2 regions of the Streptococcus sp. NLAE-zl-C503 genome follow, and region 2 is predicted to be linked to the other one. Evidence: predicted binding sites of a transcription regulator. Region 2 holds the regulator's gene; the other holds the start of a gene.
The links. Region 2 encodes CtsR, which represses protease genes until heat stress. Its sites were predicted from a motif close to TTGGTCAAAAAAGGTCAAANA; they were not measured.
Positions count from the first base shown of each region.

Region 1 (5,177 bases), on a different contig from region 2:
CGACGAACACGTTCTGTCAAGGTATTGCTATTGTCATCATAACCCACATAACCGGCTGTTGTACCGATCAATTTAGATACGGCTGTGCGGTCACTGTATTCAGACATATCCAAACGGATAATTGCATCCTTCGTTCCAAACATATCGAGCGCCAATTGCTTAGCAAGTTCTGTCTTACCAACCCCAGTAGGACCTACAAAGAGGAAGCTACCGATTGGGCGATTGCCTTCATCAAAACCAGCACGGTTACGACGGATAGCACGAGCTACAGCTTCAACCGCCTTGTCTTGGCCGATAACCTTGTGTTCCAAGCGATGAGCCATATCTTTCAAACGTTCGATATCTGATGCTCCCATTTGTGAAACTGGGATACCTGTCATTCGTTCCACAGATTCAGCCACATCGTTGATGCTTGCAGTCACTTTCATGTCTTCTGTGTGGTTTTCGACTTTTTTCTCTAATTCTGCAATACGTGTTTTGGCATTGAGAGCTGCTTCAAAATCTTCTGCCTCAACTGCTTTTTCTTGCTTGTCTTTTTCTGCCTCAATTTCCCGTTCAACAGCATGCACATCTGTTACAGGATGTTGAGCTGCCAAGTGAGCAGCCGTTACGTCCACAAGGTCAATAGCCTTATCTGGCAAGCTACGTTGAGGAATGTATTGAATCGAATAATCCACTGCTGCTTTCAAGACTTCGTCTGGCAAGATGACATTGTGGTGTTGTTGATAGAGGTCACGAATCCCTTGAAGGATTTTAAAGGTATCCTCTGCTGAAGGAGCATTGACCTTGACTTCGTTGAAACGACGAGCAAGAGCTGCATTTTTCAAGATGGTGTTACGGTATTCGTCTTGAGTTGTCGCTCCAATAACGGTCAATTCACCACGAGAGAGAGCTGGCTTGAGAATGTCCGCAAGCCCTTTAGAACCACTGTCTCCTCCGATTGAGCCAGCGCCAAGGATTTGGTGAATTTCATCAAAGAAGAGGATAATATTCCCTGCTTCTTTTACTTCATTGACTAGATTTTGAACGTTTTCTTCAAAGCTACCACGGTATTGAGTTCCAGCCTCAAGACCTGAGATATCAATAGAAATAATTTCCTTGTTCTTGATGGCAGCCGGAACATCTCCATTCACAATCGCTTGTGCTAGACCTTCGACAACGGCTGTCTTACCAACACCTGCATCTCCGACTAGAACAGGATTATTTTTCGTACGACGTGAGAGAATTTCAGATGTTTCTTGAATTTCCTTGTTTCGTCCGATTACAGGATCTAGCTTGCCCTCACGAGCTTCCGCTGTCAAGTTACGACCTAGTTTAGCAAGGACACCGTCTTGTTTCATACCTGAAGCGTGGTGCTGCATTTGCGCATCAGATTCTGCATTTCCTGGTAATTTCCCCGTTGCACGATACTGAGCGAATTCCTCAGGTGTCACTTCTCGTCCATTAATCAAGTAGCGACGGTTTTCAGAACTGTATCCTCGCATACCACCCATCAATTGGTTAAATAAATCATCCATATTGTTAAAGTTATTAAAGTTGTTGTTCATATTCTTTACCTCGTTTATTGTTAATTAATTGCAATCTCTGATATTGACTATCTTTGACCTTTCTTTTAAAAAATTTAGACTAGCTAACTAGCTACCCTACGTATAATTCCTGGTTTTTCTTTTTTAAATAAGCCTTTTATCATCTTCTTTTCAAAATCTGTTAGATTTAACATAGGCCTCACCCCTTTCTAGGGTATCTATCGTACATTTTCAAGAAATAGAATCATTGAAAATGAAGTTTTCTAAGGAATTCATTTTCCTTATGTTTCTACTATACCACATTGGTCAGTAAAAGTCAATAGTTTTTGACCAAATTTGACTATTTTTTAAAAAATTTTTAATCATACAAAAAGCCAGTCATATCGACTGGCTTTCTTTCTATTTCAATTGAATCTTAGCTCAATGCGTCATCCATTGAAAGAACTTCGTGGAAGACACGTTGTGTCAATTCAGTTTTTTGTTCTGGTGTAAGGTATTTAGTATTTACACAGTATCCAGAGATACGTACGATTACGTCTTCACCTGACATGATCTTTTCGTAAACATCGTTCAAGTCCATAACGTTCAAGTTAACGTGTTGTCCACCGTTTTCGAAGTAACCATCAAGGATTGTTACTAAGTTATCAACTTGTTCGTCACGAGTCTTACCAAGAGCACGAGGTGATACTTGAGTTGTCAATGAGATACCGTCAGCTGCGTAACTGAAGTCAAGGCTCGCAAGTGAGTTCAAGTTTTGCAACCATCCACCTTTAGCTTTGTTAGATGGGTTAGCACCTGGTGAGAAGAATTCAAGTTTAGATAAGTTTACAGAACCATCTTCGTTGAGGTATACACCCTTGTGGACTGGTGAGTTACCAGTTTGTTTAGAGTAAGCAACGTTAGATGTGATTGTCAAAAGTGATACTGTAGCTTCTGCGTCTTTGTATAGTTTGTGGCTACGTAGACGAGTTGTGTAAGCTTCGATCAACCATTCTGCCAATTCGTTTGAACGTGGGTCATCTTCACCCCAACGTGGGTATTCACCGATTGTTTCGTAATCGTAGATGTAGCCATTTTCATCACGGATCGGTTTAACCGTAGCGTATTTAATCGCTGACAATGTATCAACAGTGTTTGCAAATCCACAGATACCGAATCCCATGTTGGCACGTTGTTTAGTTGGCAAGAAGGCCATTTGAACAGCTTCGTAGTTGTACTTGTCAGTCATGTAGTGGATGATGTTCAAAGCATCTACGTAAGTGTCAGTCAACCAATCAAGAGATTTTTCAAAGTTGGCTTTAACTGATTCGAATTCAAGAACTTCGTCACAGATAGGATCGATGTCAAATACTTTGTAGTCTTTGTGAACATCGTCGTAACCACCGTTCAAACCAGTAAGAAGGGCTTTAAGAACGTTTACACGAGCACCGAAGTACTGGATGTTGTGGCGTTGATCTTCGTTTTCTGGGTCAAGTGGTGACACACAGCATGAGATACAGCTCATTTCTCCGTATCCGTCTTTAGCCATTGTCGTTACACCTTCGTATTGGATAGAAGAGTGTTTGTGGCTCATATGCATACAGTAGCGACGGAAGTTGTATGGCAATTTATCAGTCCAAAGAACTGTCAAGTTTGGCTCTGGAGAGTTACCGATATTGTCAAGAGTGTTCAAGAAACGGTAGTCCATCTTAGTAACACGGTGACGACCGTCGTTACCCATACCAGCCATAGAAGTTGTGATGAAAGTTGGGTCACCTGAGTACAATTGGTCATAAGCTTTTGTACGAGCAAATTTAACTGTACGAAGTTTCATAACGAAATCATCAACGAATTCTTGGATTTCTGATTCAGTAAATGTACCACGAGCAAGGTCACGTTCTGCAAAGATGTCCAATACGATTGGCACACGTCCGAGAGATGTAGCAGCACCGTTGATAACACGGCAGACAGCCATGAAGGCGATGTTAACCCATTGGATCGCTTCTTTAACGTTCATCGCTGGTTTGCGAACATCAACTCCGTAAAGGTCACCCAAGCGAACAACTTGTTGCAATGCTTGGTATTGAAGATTTACTTCTTCACGAAGACGGATTGTTTCTTCATCAATTTCTTTAATTGCATTCCAGTCGTTAACTTTTTCTTGCATTAAATAGTCTGCACCGTAAAGAGCAAGACGTGCGTAAACACCGATGATACGTCCACGTGAGTATGCATCTGGAAGACCAGTTACAGTGTGAGCGTGACGAGCACGACGAATGTTTGAAGTGTAGGCACGGAAGATACCGTCGTTAACTGTTGTTACGTATTTAGTAAAGATTTCGTGAACAGCTGGGTCTGGTTCGTATCCATTTTCTTTCAAAGTCGTTTCAGCCATACGGATACCACCTTTTGGCATGAAGTTCAATTTGAAGAGTTCATCGTTTTGGATACCAAAGATCAATTCGTTTTCTTTGTCGATAAATCCTGCAGGGATATCAGCAATAGAAGTTGGACGAGTGTCCATTGGGAAACGAGTTTCTTCGTAGTGAGCCTTAGTTTCTTCTACAATTTTTTTAATGTGAAGTGAACGTTCTGTTGGGCCAGCAAGGAAACTTTCATCTCCATCATAAGGTGTGTAGTTAGCTTGAACGAAGCGAGATACGCTTGCTTTTTCTTTCCAATCTACGCCTTTGAAGCCTTCCCAAGCTTTATCAAAAATGTCTTGTGCTTCAACAACTGTCTTAACAACCATGTTAATGTCCTCATTTTTCTTTCTAGTAACAGTCATCTGTTACATTCATGAGACCAGTATACCATACTGTAACCGATTTCAACAAGCGAAAAAAGGCTTCTTTATCACTTTCTTTTCTAATACAGTCTGTTTTTCGACGCAATCTGTATTATATTTTTGAAAGTCGGGTTGAACTTTCCCATTTTTTCAGAAAAAAGGGTATAATAAATAGAAAATGACATTAGAAAGGAAGCAAAATGCTCATATTTCCATTGATTAATGATTTGTCCAGAAAAATCATCCATATCGACATGGATGCCTTTTTTGCTGCGGTGGAAATAAGAGACAATCCTAAGTTAAAAGGAAAACCTGTTATCATTGGGAGCGACCCTAGACAAACAGGCGGACGGGGAGTTGTTTCCACTTGTAGCTACGAGGCACGAGCCTTTGGTATTCACTCTGCCATGAGTTCTAAAGAAGCTTATGAGCGTTGTCCCCAAGCCGTTTTTATCTCCGGAAATTATGAAAAGTATAAGGCAGTGGGTCTTCAGATTCGAGCTATTTTTAAACGTTATACTGATTTGATTGAACCTATGAGTATTGACGAAGCCTACTTGGATGTAACTGAAAACAAACTCGGTATCAAGTCAGCAGTTAAAATAGCTCGCCTCATTCAACAAGATATCTGGCAGGAACTGCACCTGACTGCTTCTGCTGGCGTTTCCTACAATAAATTTCTAGCTAAAATGGCCAGCGATTACCAAAAGCCACATGGTTTGACAGTGATTCTACCTGACCAAGCCCAAGAATTTCTTAAACAGATGGATATTGCCAAATTCCATGGTGTAGGTAAGAAAACAGTGGAAAGGCTTCATGAAATGGGTATTTATACTGGCGCAGACTTATTAGACGTTTCTGAAGTCACTTTAATCGATCGGTTT
Region 1 is NZ_FNJT01000004.1:105,259-110,435, forward strand. Features, by position in the region: gene BLS46_RS07825 (ATP-dependent Clp protease ATP-binding subunit) at 1-1,547, opposite strand, end outside; gene pflB (formate C-acetyltransferase) at 1,942-4,257, opposite strand; gene dinB (DNA polymerase IV) at 4,494-5,177, shown strand, end outside.
Region 1: the regulator CtsR is predicted to act here: its motif matches at 1,588-1,608, upstream of BLS46_RS07825 (ATP-dependent Clp protease ATP-binding subunit).

Region 2 (5,177 bases):
TGATTGCTTATCTGCAAGCTCAGTCCGTGACCATGGTGGTGACACCTTTTGAAACGGTCCTGGAAGGGGAGTTGGATGAGCTCATGCGTATTCTCAAAGACGCGCTAGAAGTGGCAGGGCAGGAGGCAGATAATGTCTTTGCCAATGTTAAAATAAATGTAGGAGAGATTTTAAGTATTGATGAGAAACTTGAAAAGTATGATGAGACGACAGATTAGTCTATTGGGTTTTCTAGGAGTCTTGTCAATCTGGCAGTTAGCGGGAATATTCAAACTTTTACCCAAGTTTATCCTGCCAACCCCTTTTGAAATTCTTCAGGCCTTTGTTCGTGACAGAGAATTTCTCTGGCACCATAGCTGGGCGACCTTGAGAGTGGCTTTGCTGGGTCTAGTCTTGGGAGTCTTGATTGCCTGTCTCATGGCGGTGCTTATGGATAGTATGACTTGGCTCAATGATCTTATCTACCCTATGATGGTGGTTATCCAGACCATTCCGACCATTGCCATAGCGCCTATCTTGGTCTTGTGGCTAGGCTATGGGATATTGCCCAAGATTGTCTTGATTATCCTGACGACAACCTTCCCTATAATTGTTAGTATCTTGGACGGTTTTAGGCATTGTGACAAGGATATGCTGACCTTGTTTAGTCTGATGCGAGCCAAGCCTTGGCAAATCCTGTGGCATTTTAAAATCCCTGTCAGTCTGCCTTACTTTTATGCAGGTCTGAGGGTTAGTGTCTCCTACGCCTTTATCACAACAGTGGTATCTGAGTGGTTGGGAGGCTTTGAAGGACTAGGTGTTTATATGATTCAGTCTAAAAAACTGTTTCAGTATGATACCATGTTTGCCATTATTATTCTGGTGTCGATTATCAGCCTTCTCGGTATGAAGTTGGTCGATATTAGTGAAAAATATGTGATTAAATGGAAACGTACTTAAAATAGAGCGTTTTTGAAAAAGAAAAGAGGAAATGAAAATGAAGAAAACATGGAAAGTGTTTTTAACGCTTGTGACAGCTCTTGTAGCTGTCGTGCTGGTGGCTTGTGGGCAAGGAACTGCTTCTAAGGACAATAAAGAAGCAGAACTCAAAAAAATTGACTTTATCCTAGATTGGACACCGAATACCAACCATACAGGGCTTTATGTAGCCAAAGAAAAAGGTTATTTCAAAGAAGCTGGAGTGGATGTTGACTTGAAATTGCCACCAGAAGAAAGCTCATCTGACTTGGTAATCAATGGCAAGGCACCATTTGCTATCTATTTCCAAGACTACATGGCTAAAAAATTGGAAAAAGGGGCAGGAATCACTGCCGTTGCCGCTATCGTAGAGCACAATACATCAGGAATCATCTCACGTAAATCTGACAATGTCACTAGTCCAAAAGACTTGGTTGGCAAGAAATATGGAACCTGGAATGACCCGACTGAGCTTGCTATGTTGAAAACCTTGGTAGAATCTCAAGGCGGAGACTTTGAGAAGGTCGAAAAAGTACCAAACAACGACTCAAACTCCATCACACCGATTGCCAATGGCGTCTTTGACACTGCTTGGATCTACTACGGTTGGGATGGTATCCTTGCCAAATCTCAAGGCGTAGATGCTAACTTCATGTACTTGAAAGACTATGTCAAGGAGTTTGACTACTACTCACCAGTCATCATCGCAAACAACGACTATCTCAAAGACAACAAAGAAGAAGCTCGCAAAGTTATCCAAGCTATCAAAAAAGGCTACCAATATGCCATGGAACATCCAGAAGAAGCTGCAGATATCCTCATCAAGAATGCTCCCGAACTCAAGGAAAAACGTGATTTCGTTATCGAATCTCAAAAATACTTGTCGAAAGAATACGCAAGCGACAAGGAAAAATGGGGACAATTTGACGTAGCTCGCTGGAATGCCTTCTACAAATGGGATAAAGAAAATGGTATCCTTAAAGAAGACTTGACAGGCAAAGGCTTTACCAATGAATTTGTGAAATAATGACAGAAATTAGACTAGAACACGTCAGTTATGCCTATGGTCAAGAGAGGATTTTAGAGGATATCAATCTGAAAGTGACTTCAGGTGAAGTGGTTTCTATCCTAGGTCCAAGTGGTGTTGGAAAAACCACCCTCTTTAATCTGATCGCTGGGATTTTAGAAGTTCAGTCAGGGCGAATTGTCCTTGATGGCGAGGAAAATCCCAAGGGGCGCGTTAGTTATATGTTGCAAAAGGATTTGCTCTTAGAACATAAGACGGTACTTGGCAATATCATCTTGCCCCTCTTGATTCAAAAGGTGAATAAGGTAGAAGCCATTGCCCGAGCGGATGAAATTCTTGCGACCTTCCAGTTGACAGCCGTAAGGGACAAGTATCCTCATGAACTCAGCGGAGGGATGCGTCAGCGTGTGGCCTTACTCCGCACCTACCTTTTCGGGCACAAACTCTTTCTCTTAGACGAGGCCTTTAGTGCCTTGGATGAGATGACCAAGATGGAACTTCACGCTTGGTATCTGGAGATTCACAAGCAACTGCAGCTGACTACTTTGATCATCACACACAGTATCGAGGAAGCCCTCAACCTCAGTGACCGCATCTATATTCTAAAAAATCGGCCTGGACAGATTGTTTCTGAAGTTAAACTAGATTGGTCCCAGAGCGAAGACAAGGAAGTCCAAAAAATTGCCTATAAGCGTCAAATCTTAGCGGAATTGGGATTAAATACTTAGAAAAATAGGGAGTTGGTGAAGATTATTCTTTACTTGCTCCCTTTTCCTTTAAAAAAATCAAAAATTTCGGTATAATAGTCAAAGATAGTCAAGGTTCAAAGAAGGAGTTTGATTTACTATGAGATTTAAAAATACATCAGATCATATCGAAGCCTATATCAAGGCGATTTTAGACCAATCTGGTATCGTGGAATTGCAGCGGAGCCAGTTGGCAGATACCTTTCAGGTTGTGCCGAGTCAGATCAACTATGTCATCAAGACACGTTTTACTGAAAGCAGAGGTTACTTGGTTGAGAGCAAGCGGGGTGGCGGAGGCTACATTCGCATAGGCCGGATTGAGTTTTCCAATCATCATGAGATGCTCCGCGATTTGCTTTACTCGATTGGTGAGCGAGTTAGTCAGGAGATTTACGAGGATATTCTCCAGCTTTTGGTGGAGCAGGACTTGATGACCAAGCAGGAGATGACCTTGCTGACTTCAGTAGCAACGGATCGTGTCCTAGGGGAAGAATCCTCAGTTGTCCGTGCCAATATGCTCCGACAGCTATTACAAGAGGTAGATAGAAAAGAGAAGTAAGATGAACTATTCAAAAGCATTGAATGAATGTATCGAGAGTGCCTACATGGTTGCAAGCCATTTTGGAGCCCGTTACCTGGAGTCTTGGCATTTATTGATTGCCATGTCCAATCACAGTTACAGTGTGGCAGGTGCGACTCTAAATGATTATCCTTATGAAATGGACCGTTTAGAAGAGGTTGCGTTGGAACTGACTGAAACGGACTATAGCCAAGACGAAACCTTTACGGAATTGCCTTTTTCTCATCGTTTGGAGCTTCTCTTTGCAGAAGCAGAGTATGTGGCCTCAGCGGTCCACGCAAAGGTGCTAGGGACAGAGCATGTCCTCTATGCGATTTTGCATGACGGCAATGCCTTGGCAACTCGCATCTTGGAGAGAGCAGGATTTTCTTATGAAGACCAGAAAGATCAGGTCAGAATTGCTGCTCTTCGTCGCAATTTAGAGGAGCGTGCTGGCTGGACTAGAGAAGATCTTAAGGCTTTACGTCAACGCCATCGCACGGTATCTGACAAGCAAAATTCCATGGCAAATATGATGGGTATGCCTCAGAATCCAAGTGGCGGTCTCGAGGACTACACGCATGACCTGACGGAGCAAGCGCGCTCTGGCAAGTTAGAGCCAGTTATCGGTCGTGACAAGGAAATCTCACGTATGATTCAGATTTTGAGTCGAAAGACCAAGAACAATCCTGTCTTGGTTGGAGATGCTGGTGTCGGGAAAACAGCTCTAGCCCTTGGCCTTGCTCAGCGTATTGCTAGTGGGGATGTACCTGCGGAAATGGCCAAGATGCGCGTTTTGGAGCTTGATTTGATGAATGTCGTTGCGGGAACACGTTTCCGTGGAGATTTTGAAGAGCGTATGAACAACATCATCAAGGATATCGAGGAAGATGGCAAAGTGATTCTCTTTATTGATGAACTTCACACCATCATGGGATCTGGGAGTGGTATTGACTCGACTCTGGATGCGGCCAATATCTTGAAACCAGCCTTGGCTCGTGGAACTTTGAGAACGGTTGGTGCAACCACTCAGGAAGAATACCAAAAGCACATCGAAAAAGATGCGGCCCTTTCTCGTCGTTTTGCCAAAGTGACAATTGAAGAGCCAAGTTTAGCTGACAGCATGACCATTTTGCAAGGTTTGAAGGCGACTTATGAGAAACACCACCGTGTGCAAATTACAGATGATGCTGTCGAAACGGCTGTTAAGATGGCGCATCGTTACTTGACTAGTCGTCACTTGCCAGACTCTGCTATCGACCTCTTGGATGAGGCGGCAGCAACTGTGCAAAACAAATCCAAGCATGTGAGAATGGACGAATCCGACTTGAGTCCAGCTGACAAGGCCTTGATGGATGGTAAGTGGAAACAAGCAGGCCAGCTAATCGCAAAAGAGCAGGAAGTGCCTGTCTATAAAGACTTGGTTACAGAGTCTGATATTTTGACCACCTTGAGTCGCTTGTCAGGTATCCCAGTCCAAAAACTGACTCAGATTGACGCTAAGAAATACCTGAACCTGGAAGCTGAATTGCATAAACGTGTCATCGGTCAAGATCAAGCAGTTTCAAGCATTAGCCGTGCCATTCGCCGCAATCAGTCAGGGATTCGCAGTCACAAGCGTCCGATTGGTTCCTTTATGTTCCTAGGACCGACGGGTGTCGGAAAAACTGAATTAGCCAAGGCTCTGGCAGAAGTTCTTTTTGACGACGAATCAGCCCTTATCCGCTTTGATATGAGTGAATATATGGAGAAATTTGCAGCTAGCCGTCTCAATGGAGCTCCTCCGGGCTATGTGGGCTACGAAGAAGGTGGGGAGTTGACCGAGAAGGTTCGCAACAAACCCTACTCAGTGCTCCTCTTTGACGAGGTAGAAAAGGCCCACCCAGAC
Region 2 is NZ_FNJT01000002.1:356,423-361,599, reverse strand. Features, by position in the region: gene BLS46_RS05945 (thiamine-binding protein) at 1-218, shown strand, start outside; gene BLS46_RS05940 (ABC transporter permease) at 181-939, shown strand; gene BLS46_RS05935 (ABC transporter substrate-binding protein) at 977-1,984, shown strand; gene BLS46_RS05930 (ABC transporter ATP-binding protein) at 1,984-2,712, shown strand; gene BLS46_RS05925 (CtsR family transcriptional regulator) at 2,831-3,289, shown strand; gene BLS46_RS05920 (ATP-dependent Clp protease ATP-binding subunit) at 3,291-5,177, shown strand, end outside.